4 regions of the Paenibacillus sp. J22R98 genome follow, and region 3 is predicted to be linked to each of the others. Evidence: riboswitches for the same ligand, from Rfam matches in the RefSeq annotation. Region 3 holds a riboswitch; each other region holds the start of a gene.
What was found. Region 3 has a riboswitch for cyclic di-GMP ahead of AC50Y3_RS08375 (PilZ domain-containing protein). Riboswitches for the same ligand answer to the same signal wherever they lie in the genome.

Region 1 (2,204 bases), on a different contig from region 3:
AGGTCACATAGATTGGTCGCTTGAAACCGGCTGATTTGCGGCTTCGCAAGCAGAAGCAGCTCTTTGATGATGCCTTCCATTCGAACGACTTCAGAACTAATAATGGCAACATACTCCATTTTGTTCATGCCGTTTTGAAATAGCTTCATAAATCCTTTAATCGCCGTGAGCGGATTTCGAATCTCATGTGCAATCCCAGCTGCAAGCTGGCCTGCCATCGAAAGCTTCTCCGATTCCACGATAAACGACTCTTGCGCCTTGCGCTGCGTCAGATCGGTAAAGTTAATGACGACACCGGCTTGCTCGCCTTTACCCTGCATCGGCGTGATATGATATTCCACCGGAAATGTCGACCCATTCTTGCGTCGGAACAAATCATCCGCTATATATTCAGCACTGCCTGTGCGTGTAACCCTCTCGATGGGATCCCATTCCTCGCCCTCTGTCTGTAAGGCCCGCAGTCCAATCTTTCGCCCAAGTACATCAGAAGCCTCGAACCCGGTTAAATGGACAGCTGCTTGATTCCAAAAGATGACTTTGCCCCGCTCGTCCACCCGGTAGATGCCCTCTGCCACGGAATCCAAGATGTGCGAATACGCTTCATTCATCCGTTTCAGACGCTCTTCGCTCTGCTTCAAACGGCTGTCGATCATCATGATGACGATCGAATACATGCAGATTACGGATACGATCAAACTAATGCTAATGGCAAGAAAGAATTGATTTTGCGATAATGCCACCGATTCGCCCGCACGCAGTGAAGTGATGCCATGCATCATTGGCATATTGCTATAATGAAGAAATTCAACAGCTGCGGAAAGGAGTAAAGCGTGGACTAACTGCCGCTTACGGCTTAGTTTGTGGAAGCGATGCTGACTTGTGAATACGAAACCCAGCACAACGGACAGAACGATGATGGATAGGAAACCTGTAGTTGATTCGTAGTGGAGCGTCGCATGGGCTTTGATTGCTTTCATTCCAATATAGTGCATCGCTACGATGCCGCCCGTCTGAACCAAGCTGCCTAGAACGAGCAGGCTCGTCCGTTGTCGCTGCGCAGCACGCTCAAACAAGATTAGCGCCAGCGCTGACAAGGTGATTAGCACACCCATGGAGAGAAACACATAACCGAAATGGTACATCACTTTAACCGGGAATGGATAGGCCAGCAGTGCCACAAAGTGCATGGACCACACCCCGATACCAAATACAAAGGCCGCACTCATAAGCCAGAAGAAAGTTGTGTACCCGGCTGCATGAATACGCCGATAGAGATGAAAGAGGATTAAAGAAGAGCTGAATACGAGTACAAATGAAATGGCGACGAGTGCGATGGATGCCATGCCAACCTTCCTCCGGTTCATTGACTTAGCATGCTGTTTGCAAATTGGCAATAAAAAACCACCCGAATAGGATGGATGACATCTACTCGGCAACCTTGTCTACCTTAGCATCACAAGGAGTGATCCCTTAGGCCATGGCTTTGCGTCCCATAGTTTCCAAATGGTTTGCCTTTAACTTAGGTATTTAGTTGTAAAATTCTTCTAATGACTGGATTTAATTCTCATTATATGTTTTTTTGCGGAACTGTACAGAGCGAAATACGTAGAAGATTAGCTGATTTTGTCGAATCGGCAAAATATATGTAACATCATTAATTATATAAAAAAAGCCGAGGATGACAACGCCATCCCCGGCTTCCTTGTTTGTAATTCTACTCGAAGTATACGGCCTTGCCCGTGCGGGAAGACTCGTAGATCGCTTCAAGAATTTCGGAAACCACAAGCGCTTGCTCTGGTTTAACGAAAGTTTCTTTGTCGTTTTTAACGGCATCGATCCACATGCTTGCTTCAAGAACTTCTGCAGTTTCGCTCGCGCCTTCATAGAAAGCAACGCCGCCGCTGTTAAGTTCTACTTTGTTTACATAAAGGCGGCTGTTGTGCTCGCCATTGAAACGAAGACCGTCTTTCATGTCAGCGCCTGCTTTAGTACCGCTGAGGGAAACTTTAGCCTCATCGACTTCAAGCGAGTTAAGCGCCCAGCTGGACTCAAGGATAACAGTTGCACCGTTCTCCATTGTGATCATAGCGAAAGCGGAATCTTCAACTGTGAATTGTTTTGGATCCCATGGGCCCCAAGCATTCGCAGCGTTTTCGTTTTGGGACAACTTGTGGTAAGCGCGGCCAAGAACGACTTTCGGCTTG
Region 2 (2,204 bases), on a different contig from region 3:
TCCAGGAATAAGACCGGGATGCCGCTTGCTGCCAACCCCTCATAGAGCTGCCGACTGCGAGGCTCATCCTGACCATCGTGGATCGGACTAAGAATGATTCCATCCACTTGTCTTGCAATCGCGCTCGTCACGAACGCCTCCAGCTTATCGAGGCTTCGGTTATCGCTGCTGCTCATCAGTTGAAAGCCCTTCGGCTGCAGCACGTCCTCGATCCCACGCAGGGCGGCTCCCCAGAGCGGATTATCGATGCCGATAACCGAAGCGGCGATTAGTCCGCTCCCGCCTCCGCTTATGTTTCCACCGAGGCTATTCCTCTGGGATACGGAACTCAGCCCGCCATCTGCGAGATAAGTACCCCGGCGGTTATCCCGCGTGAGCAGACCTTCCCCGCACAGTTCCTTAATCGCCTTCTCTATCGTATTTACGCTGGATTGATAGGACTCCGCCAAAGTGCGGCTCGATGGCAGGCGTGAAGCGCCTTGCCACTCCCCTATATGTATGCGCTTTCGAATATCTTCCTTAATTCGGTGATACGGGTACGTAGACAGCCTATTCACCTTCATCTCTACTAGATTAGCTTGACTATATGATATGTGTATCATCTGTGTCAATCGAGAGTGTGTATTTGATTATGGCTATGTATATAGCCCTATCAATATATATCTTTAGTCCTTATTTTCAGCAATGACAGTCGTCATGCACGCCTATAAATACCAACTCCATCCTGTTAAATAGGTTCCAGAGACTCATTCACGACACTTAGATATTATGGAAAATAGAAATAGAACTATATTCCTACATTTTTCGCCAAATTGAATCTATTCTCATAGGCAAACCCTTCGAAATCAGGGGACGCAAAGTCATTGGGTCTAAGTCTTTTCTCCTAATTAGAGATCAGATACGACTGCCAGACTGCCGAAGTTAATCTGCTGGCCTTGGTTCCTCCAAGCGTGAAGATGCGTATCGGTCTATTGCCGCCATCTCACACCGAGGGCCTGAGGCTTTTTTGCATACCCATATCTACGTAGAAAGGATATGATCGGCTTGGCAACCCCATACGAGCAGTTCAGTTCGAAGCTTCTGACCTTTACCTTGATGTTTCTGATCCTTACCTCGCTCCCTATTTATGTAACCGTTCTCTCGCTTGAGCTGATTACCTTTCAGGTCTTTATTCGATTCGTCTCGTCCGTGATCCCGCTTGGCCTTGTGCTCTATTTCGTTTACCGACAAACCTATAAAACGCTTAAAGGGAAATTGATTATTTCAGCCTATTCGTTCCTGCTTTGCTTCATTGTCATGTGGTTTATACCGACGCCAAATTCCGGAAACGTGGTCTTCCTCTTCGCGCTACTCTCCCTCATCTATCTGGACCGCTACGTGACGCTGCTCGCAAGTGGATATGGCACCCTTGTACTCATCATCCATCAATTGTTCAATCCTTACCTGCTCGAAACGGATCTGCTCTACCGAATTGTACAGTTCACGTTGTTCACCATGTGTTGTATCACCTGTGTCAGCGTATGTATCATTGGAGGCAAAATCATTTCGAATGCCCAGCGCAGCGAGAAGAAAGCACTGGATAATGAGAAACGGTACCGGCAAATATTCGAGCTGTCTCCCGAAGCCAATATCGTGCAAATCGACAATAAGATTGTTCATATGAATAGATCAGGACTCACGATGCTCGGCGCGAAACACCTGGATGAATTAATCGGCGTTGATGTATTTGACCTGGCTTTGCCGGAGTATCACGAGCTGATCCGCGCGAAAGCGGCTGACCTCATAGAAGGCAAAACCATCTTGGATTACACGGAGCTCCGCATTTACAAGCTGAATGGAGAAGTGATCGAGGTGGAAACCAATTCCATCTCGACCTTATTCAATAATCGCCCAGCCATCCTCTCGAACTTCCGTAATATATCGGAAACGAAGATCGCACGCGAAACCATTAACTATATGGCGTACCACGATCAATTAACCGACTTGCCGAATCGCTATCAATTAATTATGAAGATGGAAGCACAGCTTCGGAATGCCGCTAACCATCCAAGCAGCTTCGCAATCTTGTTCCTGGACATGGACCGGTTCAAATCCATTAACGATACATTCGGCCATCCCCTGGGGGATCGACTGCTCAAGAGCTTCGCCAATCGGCTTCGGACTACGCTTCAGGAATCCGTGTTTGCGGCCAGACTTGCCGGCGA
Region 3 (2,204 bases):
CGAACACGCATACGACTATAAGGATCGATTCCCACCGATAAAAGATCGTATCAAAGAACATCCCATAATGATAAGCCGAGCCCCCCAGCACGATAGCCACGGCCAGCGCGGCTAATCCCGTCAACCCACTTCGCATAACCACTTCCCCTTTTACTCGAACCCCAACGCATGAATTCCGTTATTTTTCCAATTGTACCATAATTAATAGGCTGACTATAAAAAAGAAGACGCTGCCGGATCACGATCATCCGTTCAAACGCCTTCTTATATTTGCAACGCGGAAATCGCGTTTATCTGCCCTTCTTAGCTGTTGCTTTCTCCTGTTTAAGCTTGAAATAGGCCTCTATTTGCATGCGCAGTAAATACGCTCGAAGCGCCCGCTGCTGCTGCTCGTCCAAATCGAGAAAGCGAGCTCCATAAAACTTCCACTCACTTCCATCTTCCTTGCGGATAATTTCAACTTCACAATCCAGCTTGAAGCCAAGCGATAAACTCGCGATGAGGGTATCGCCTTTTACTAGTGTCGGAGGGCTCATTAGTGAGAAGCCCACGCCGGTATCGCTTATATTACGCAGCTCTATATCGAAGCTATCTGTAGCTTCAATCGTTATTTTATCCCCTTTGGAGCCTTCGACCTCTTGCGAATAGGTACGCGATATCGTTCCTCTCGCCTCAATATCAATACGCGGCGATTCCCGTTTCTCTTCAAGTCCCGCAAGCGAGCGAGCCGGGAAAATAACCGCGATAGAACCTTCTGCCTTCGCAATAATCGTCGATTGCAGCCGGTGAATGCCGACAGGTGAATAGACGGTTAAACTAACCGGTTCACCGAGCTCGAAGTTTTTGAATTCCGTCAGTTCGATCTCCATCATTTCGCCTTCTGCATGGGCAAGCACGCCAGTGGCAACATAGCCGTCTTTCTCAACCATCGTACGGCTGTGCAGCAGTGCTTTCATGGCAAAGGTTGGTTTGCCTGATCCGATTCGTTCATTCATGCCTGACATTTACTTTCCTCCTTCACATATGAAGAAACGCTCCCGCAACGACAGTACGGCGCTAAAAAACAGAAAAAGCGCTTCCTCATGCAATACTGGAGCCGCTTCCTTAACCACGAGATAACTCGGGGGTTCATTTCGGCAGTCAGGCTGTCATTCGTTCGCTACTAAAATGATGAGCGGACATTTAGACCCTTTAACTTTGCGTCCTTACCTTTCGATAAGTTTGCCAGTATCGATGATATGCAGTTGTCAGCAGAATGCTAACCTATCTACAGTTCTTTCACGATCATTAATTTATGTTGGTCTTTGAGGTCGATCTGATAGGCTGCAGCAGGCGCTGTTCCGTCAGGCTCTCGGATAATCCGAACCGTTGGACGATGAACCGCGAGCGGGTCGTTCACAGCAACGACGGCAACTTGCCCTGAGCTGAGCAGTACCGTTGTCGCGACCGGATAAATGGAAATATGCTTACAGAAAATCTTGATTAAATCCAGATCAAAATAGGTGTTTCCTGCAGCAAACAAAAACTCAATCGCTTCCGATGGTGTATAACGTTTCCGATGCGGCCTGGGAGAGGTCAGCGCATCATAGACATCCGCGATCGCTACGATCTGAGCGTATTCATGAATGGCCTCCCGCTTAAGCTTACGCGGATAACCCGAACCATCATAGCGCTCGTGATGCTGCAGCGCGCAATGAGCCGAAAGCAAACTAATATCATGCTGCGCCCGAATGATGTTGAAGCCATCCTCGGTATGTTTCTCCATGAGCATCCGCTCGCTTGGCGTTAATGCCGTCGTCTTGGTCAAAATCTCTTTGGGCAGCCGTGTCATTCCGATATCGAATAACATCGCACCCATGCCAAGCTCTTCGAGCTGCGTACGGTTATACCCTCTGGCCAATCCCATGATGCCTGCCAGAATCGTGACATTCAGGGAATGGTGGAACAAGTAGCTGTCTGCCACGTGAATGTTAGTTAAGCTAACCATTACATCTTCACGTCTAATGAGGTCCTGCATAATATCGCCGAATACTTTACGGAAGGTGCGGCCAAGCTCGGGGGCTATCGTTCGCCCTTTCGTAACCTGTTGGTCCATGAGCGTATTCATCGTCTTGTAAATCGTATCCGATGCTGCTTTGTGCGTGCTGTCTTGAATAGCCGTAGTCGGCTCTAAACCCTCTGTCAGGGGATCATCAATGAAAAGC
Region 4 (2,204 bases), on a different contig from region 3:
TCTGCAGGATGCCACACCGCTCACGCTTGGCCAGGAGATCAGCGGCTGGGTCCGGATGCTGGAGAAAGGGGAACGGAATATTAGAGCAAGCCGCGAAGAACTGCGAGAGCTTGCGATCGGCGGTACAGCCGTGGGCACGGGACTGAATGCCCCGCCGGGCTTTAGCGAGAAGGTATCGGCGGAGATCAGCCGACTCACAGACAAGCAATTCATAAGTGCGCCGAACAAATTTCACGCACTGACGAGCCATGACGAGATCGTCTTCGTGCACGGCGCAATTAAAGCGCTCGCCGCCGATTTAATGAAGATTGCCAACGACGTTCGCTGGCTCGCAAGCGGTCCGCGCTGCGGGATTGGCGAGATTCGGATCCCGGAGAATGAGCCGGGCAGCTCCATCATGCCGGGGAAGGTCAACCCGACGCAGTGTGAGGCGCTGACCATGGTCGTCTGTCAGATCATGGGCAATGACGCGGCGATCGGCTTCGCGGCCAGCCAAGGGAACTTCGAGCTGAATGTGTTCAAGCCTGTCATTATTCACAACTTCCTGCAGTCGACCCGAATTCTCAGCGATGCGATCCGCTCCTTCGATGAGCACTGTGCGGTTGGCATTGAGCCGAATCGGGAAGCAATCGCCCGGCATCTCAACGAGTCGCTGATGCTCGTTACGGCGCTTAATCCTCATATCGGTTATGAGAATGCGGCGGCCATTGCGAAGGCTGCTCATAAGGAAGGCCTGACGCTGCGCGAGGCTGCGATCCGAAGCGGGCTCATTACAGCCGCCAAGTTCGACGAAGTAGTGAGAGCAGAAGAGATGATCTGACAAATTCGACAAAACCTTACAAAATACGCTATGTACAAATAGGGATTTTCTCTCCTATAATTAACCATGTTAACCTAATAATCACTATAGAGATCCAACTACTTATTCATATGACAAAGGCAAACCAATGGAAATGTTGGGACGCAAAGCCTAGGCCTAAAGCATCGATACAGATGCCATGGTGGACAGGTTACCGAGTGAAAAGGAGTCCATCCTTACACGGGTGGACTCTTTTTATATGTATACAAATATTGGGAGGTAGGCTCTTTGTATGCTTAGGGAGAAAAACCGTGTCATGCTTTTCATTTCTACAATCATTGTGCTTTTATCGTTACTAGTACACGCATTCGATTGGCTCGGTTTGTCCATGCAGCATGATCATCACCCAGATAGGAACGGCTCTATGCTTCACTCCTACCTGAATCAAACGTTCTTCGCTTTACCGATTATTTTCTTACTGCTTGCCGGATTATGCATGCGTTTTCAGAAGGAGCAGCAGACCGTACCGCTTCTCATGACGCTGTCGCTCACCTTCAGCAGCATTTCCATCATCGCAGGCGGAAACGGCATGGTGGAATACCACTTCTCCATCTTTATGGTACTCGCCATTATTTTGTACTACGACCTCATCGCAATGCTTCTCGTTAGCACCGTCATCTTCGCACTTCAGCACGTACTCGGCTTCCTGCTTTTCCCTGAACTCGTCTACGGAACCAGCGATTACTCGCTGGCAATGGTCTCCATTCACATCGTATTTGTTATCTTGTTTATCGGCGCCGTTACCTATCAGATCGTGACTCGCAGAGCGTTCATCCATGCACTGGAATCGGCTCAACAACAGAAAATTCAAGCAGCCGTCAAACAAATTATCGAGAATGTGACAGAAACCTCGGACCAGGTGCTCATGAACTCTAAGGAGCTTAGCTGCAACGCGGCCACGCTCAATCTCTTGGCAGGCGATATCGTGCAAACGATGCAGCTGGTGGATGCTACGGCGAATTTGCAGGAGAATGGCGCGCGAACTGGCAAGAAGGTGATCGGAGAGATGCTCCGCGACATTCATACCATCGCCGAAACGTCGGCTACGGTTTCTAATTTCTCGAATGAGGTGGCGACAGAGGCTGATAATGGGAATGAAGCCATTCAGAAGGCCGTCCGGCAGATGACATCGATGAGCAATGCCGTTCAAGAGTCCGCAACCAAAGTAAAGCTGCTCGGTCAGCGTTCGCAGGAAATAGATGATATTACAAGTTTAATTACAGACATCGCTTCCCAAACCAGTCTGCTGGCGCTGAATGCGGCAATCGAAGCGGCGAGGGCAGGCGAGCATGGCCGCGGGTTTACTGTCGTATCGAATGAGGTACGCAAGCTGTCTGAGCAAACG

Region 1: linked by a shared signal. The riboswitch ahead of AC50Y3_RS20365 (ATP-binding protein) and the one ahead of AC50Y3_RS08375 (PilZ domain-containing protein) in region 3 are both predicted to bind cyclic di-GMP.
Region 2: linked by a shared signal. The riboswitch ahead of AC50Y3_RS21080 (putative bifunctional diguanylate cyclase/phosphodiesterase) and the one ahead of AC50Y3_RS08375 (PilZ domain-containing protein) in region 3 are both predicted to bind cyclic di-GMP.
Region 4: linked by a shared signal. The riboswitch ahead of AC50Y3_RS27655 (methyl-accepting chemotaxis protein) and the one ahead of AC50Y3_RS08375 (PilZ domain-containing protein) in region 3 are both predicted to bind cyclic di-GMP.

The regions. Positions count from the first base shown of each region.
Region 1 covers NZ_JBXENW010000007.1:210,070-212,273, forward strand. Annotated here, with positions in the region: gene AC50Y3_RS20365 (ATP-binding protein) at 1-1,343, opposite strand, end outside; cyclic di-GMP riboswitch class I at 1,429-1,523, opposite strand; gene AC50Y3_RS20370 (Gfo/Idh/MocA family protein) at 1,715-2,204, opposite strand, start outside.
Region 2 covers NZ_JBXENW010000007.1:386,993-389,196, forward strand. Annotated here, with positions in the region: gene AC50Y3_RS21075 (GntR family transcriptional regulator) at 1-557, opposite strand, end outside; cyclic di-GMP riboswitch class I at 820-920, shown strand; gene AC50Y3_RS21080 (putative bifunctional diguanylate cyclase/phosphodiesterase) at 1,045-2,204, shown strand, end outside.
Region 3 covers NZ_JBXENW010000002.1:651,303-653,506, reverse strand. Annotated here, with positions in the region: gene AC50Y3_RS08380 (O-antigen ligase family protein) at 1-136, opposite strand, end outside; gene AC50Y3_RS08375 (PilZ domain-containing protein) at 291-1,004, opposite strand; cyclic di-GMP riboswitch class I at 1,133-1,236, opposite strand; gene AC50Y3_RS08370 (HD-GYP domain-containing protein) at 1,268-2,204, opposite strand, start outside.
Region 4 covers NZ_JBXENW010000013.1:108,536-110,739, reverse strand. Annotated here, with positions in the region: gene fumC (class II fumarate hydratase) at 1-820, shown strand, start outside; cyclic di-GMP riboswitch class I at 929-1,018, shown strand; gene AC50Y3_RS27655 (methyl-accepting chemotaxis protein) at 1,092-2,204, shown strand, end outside.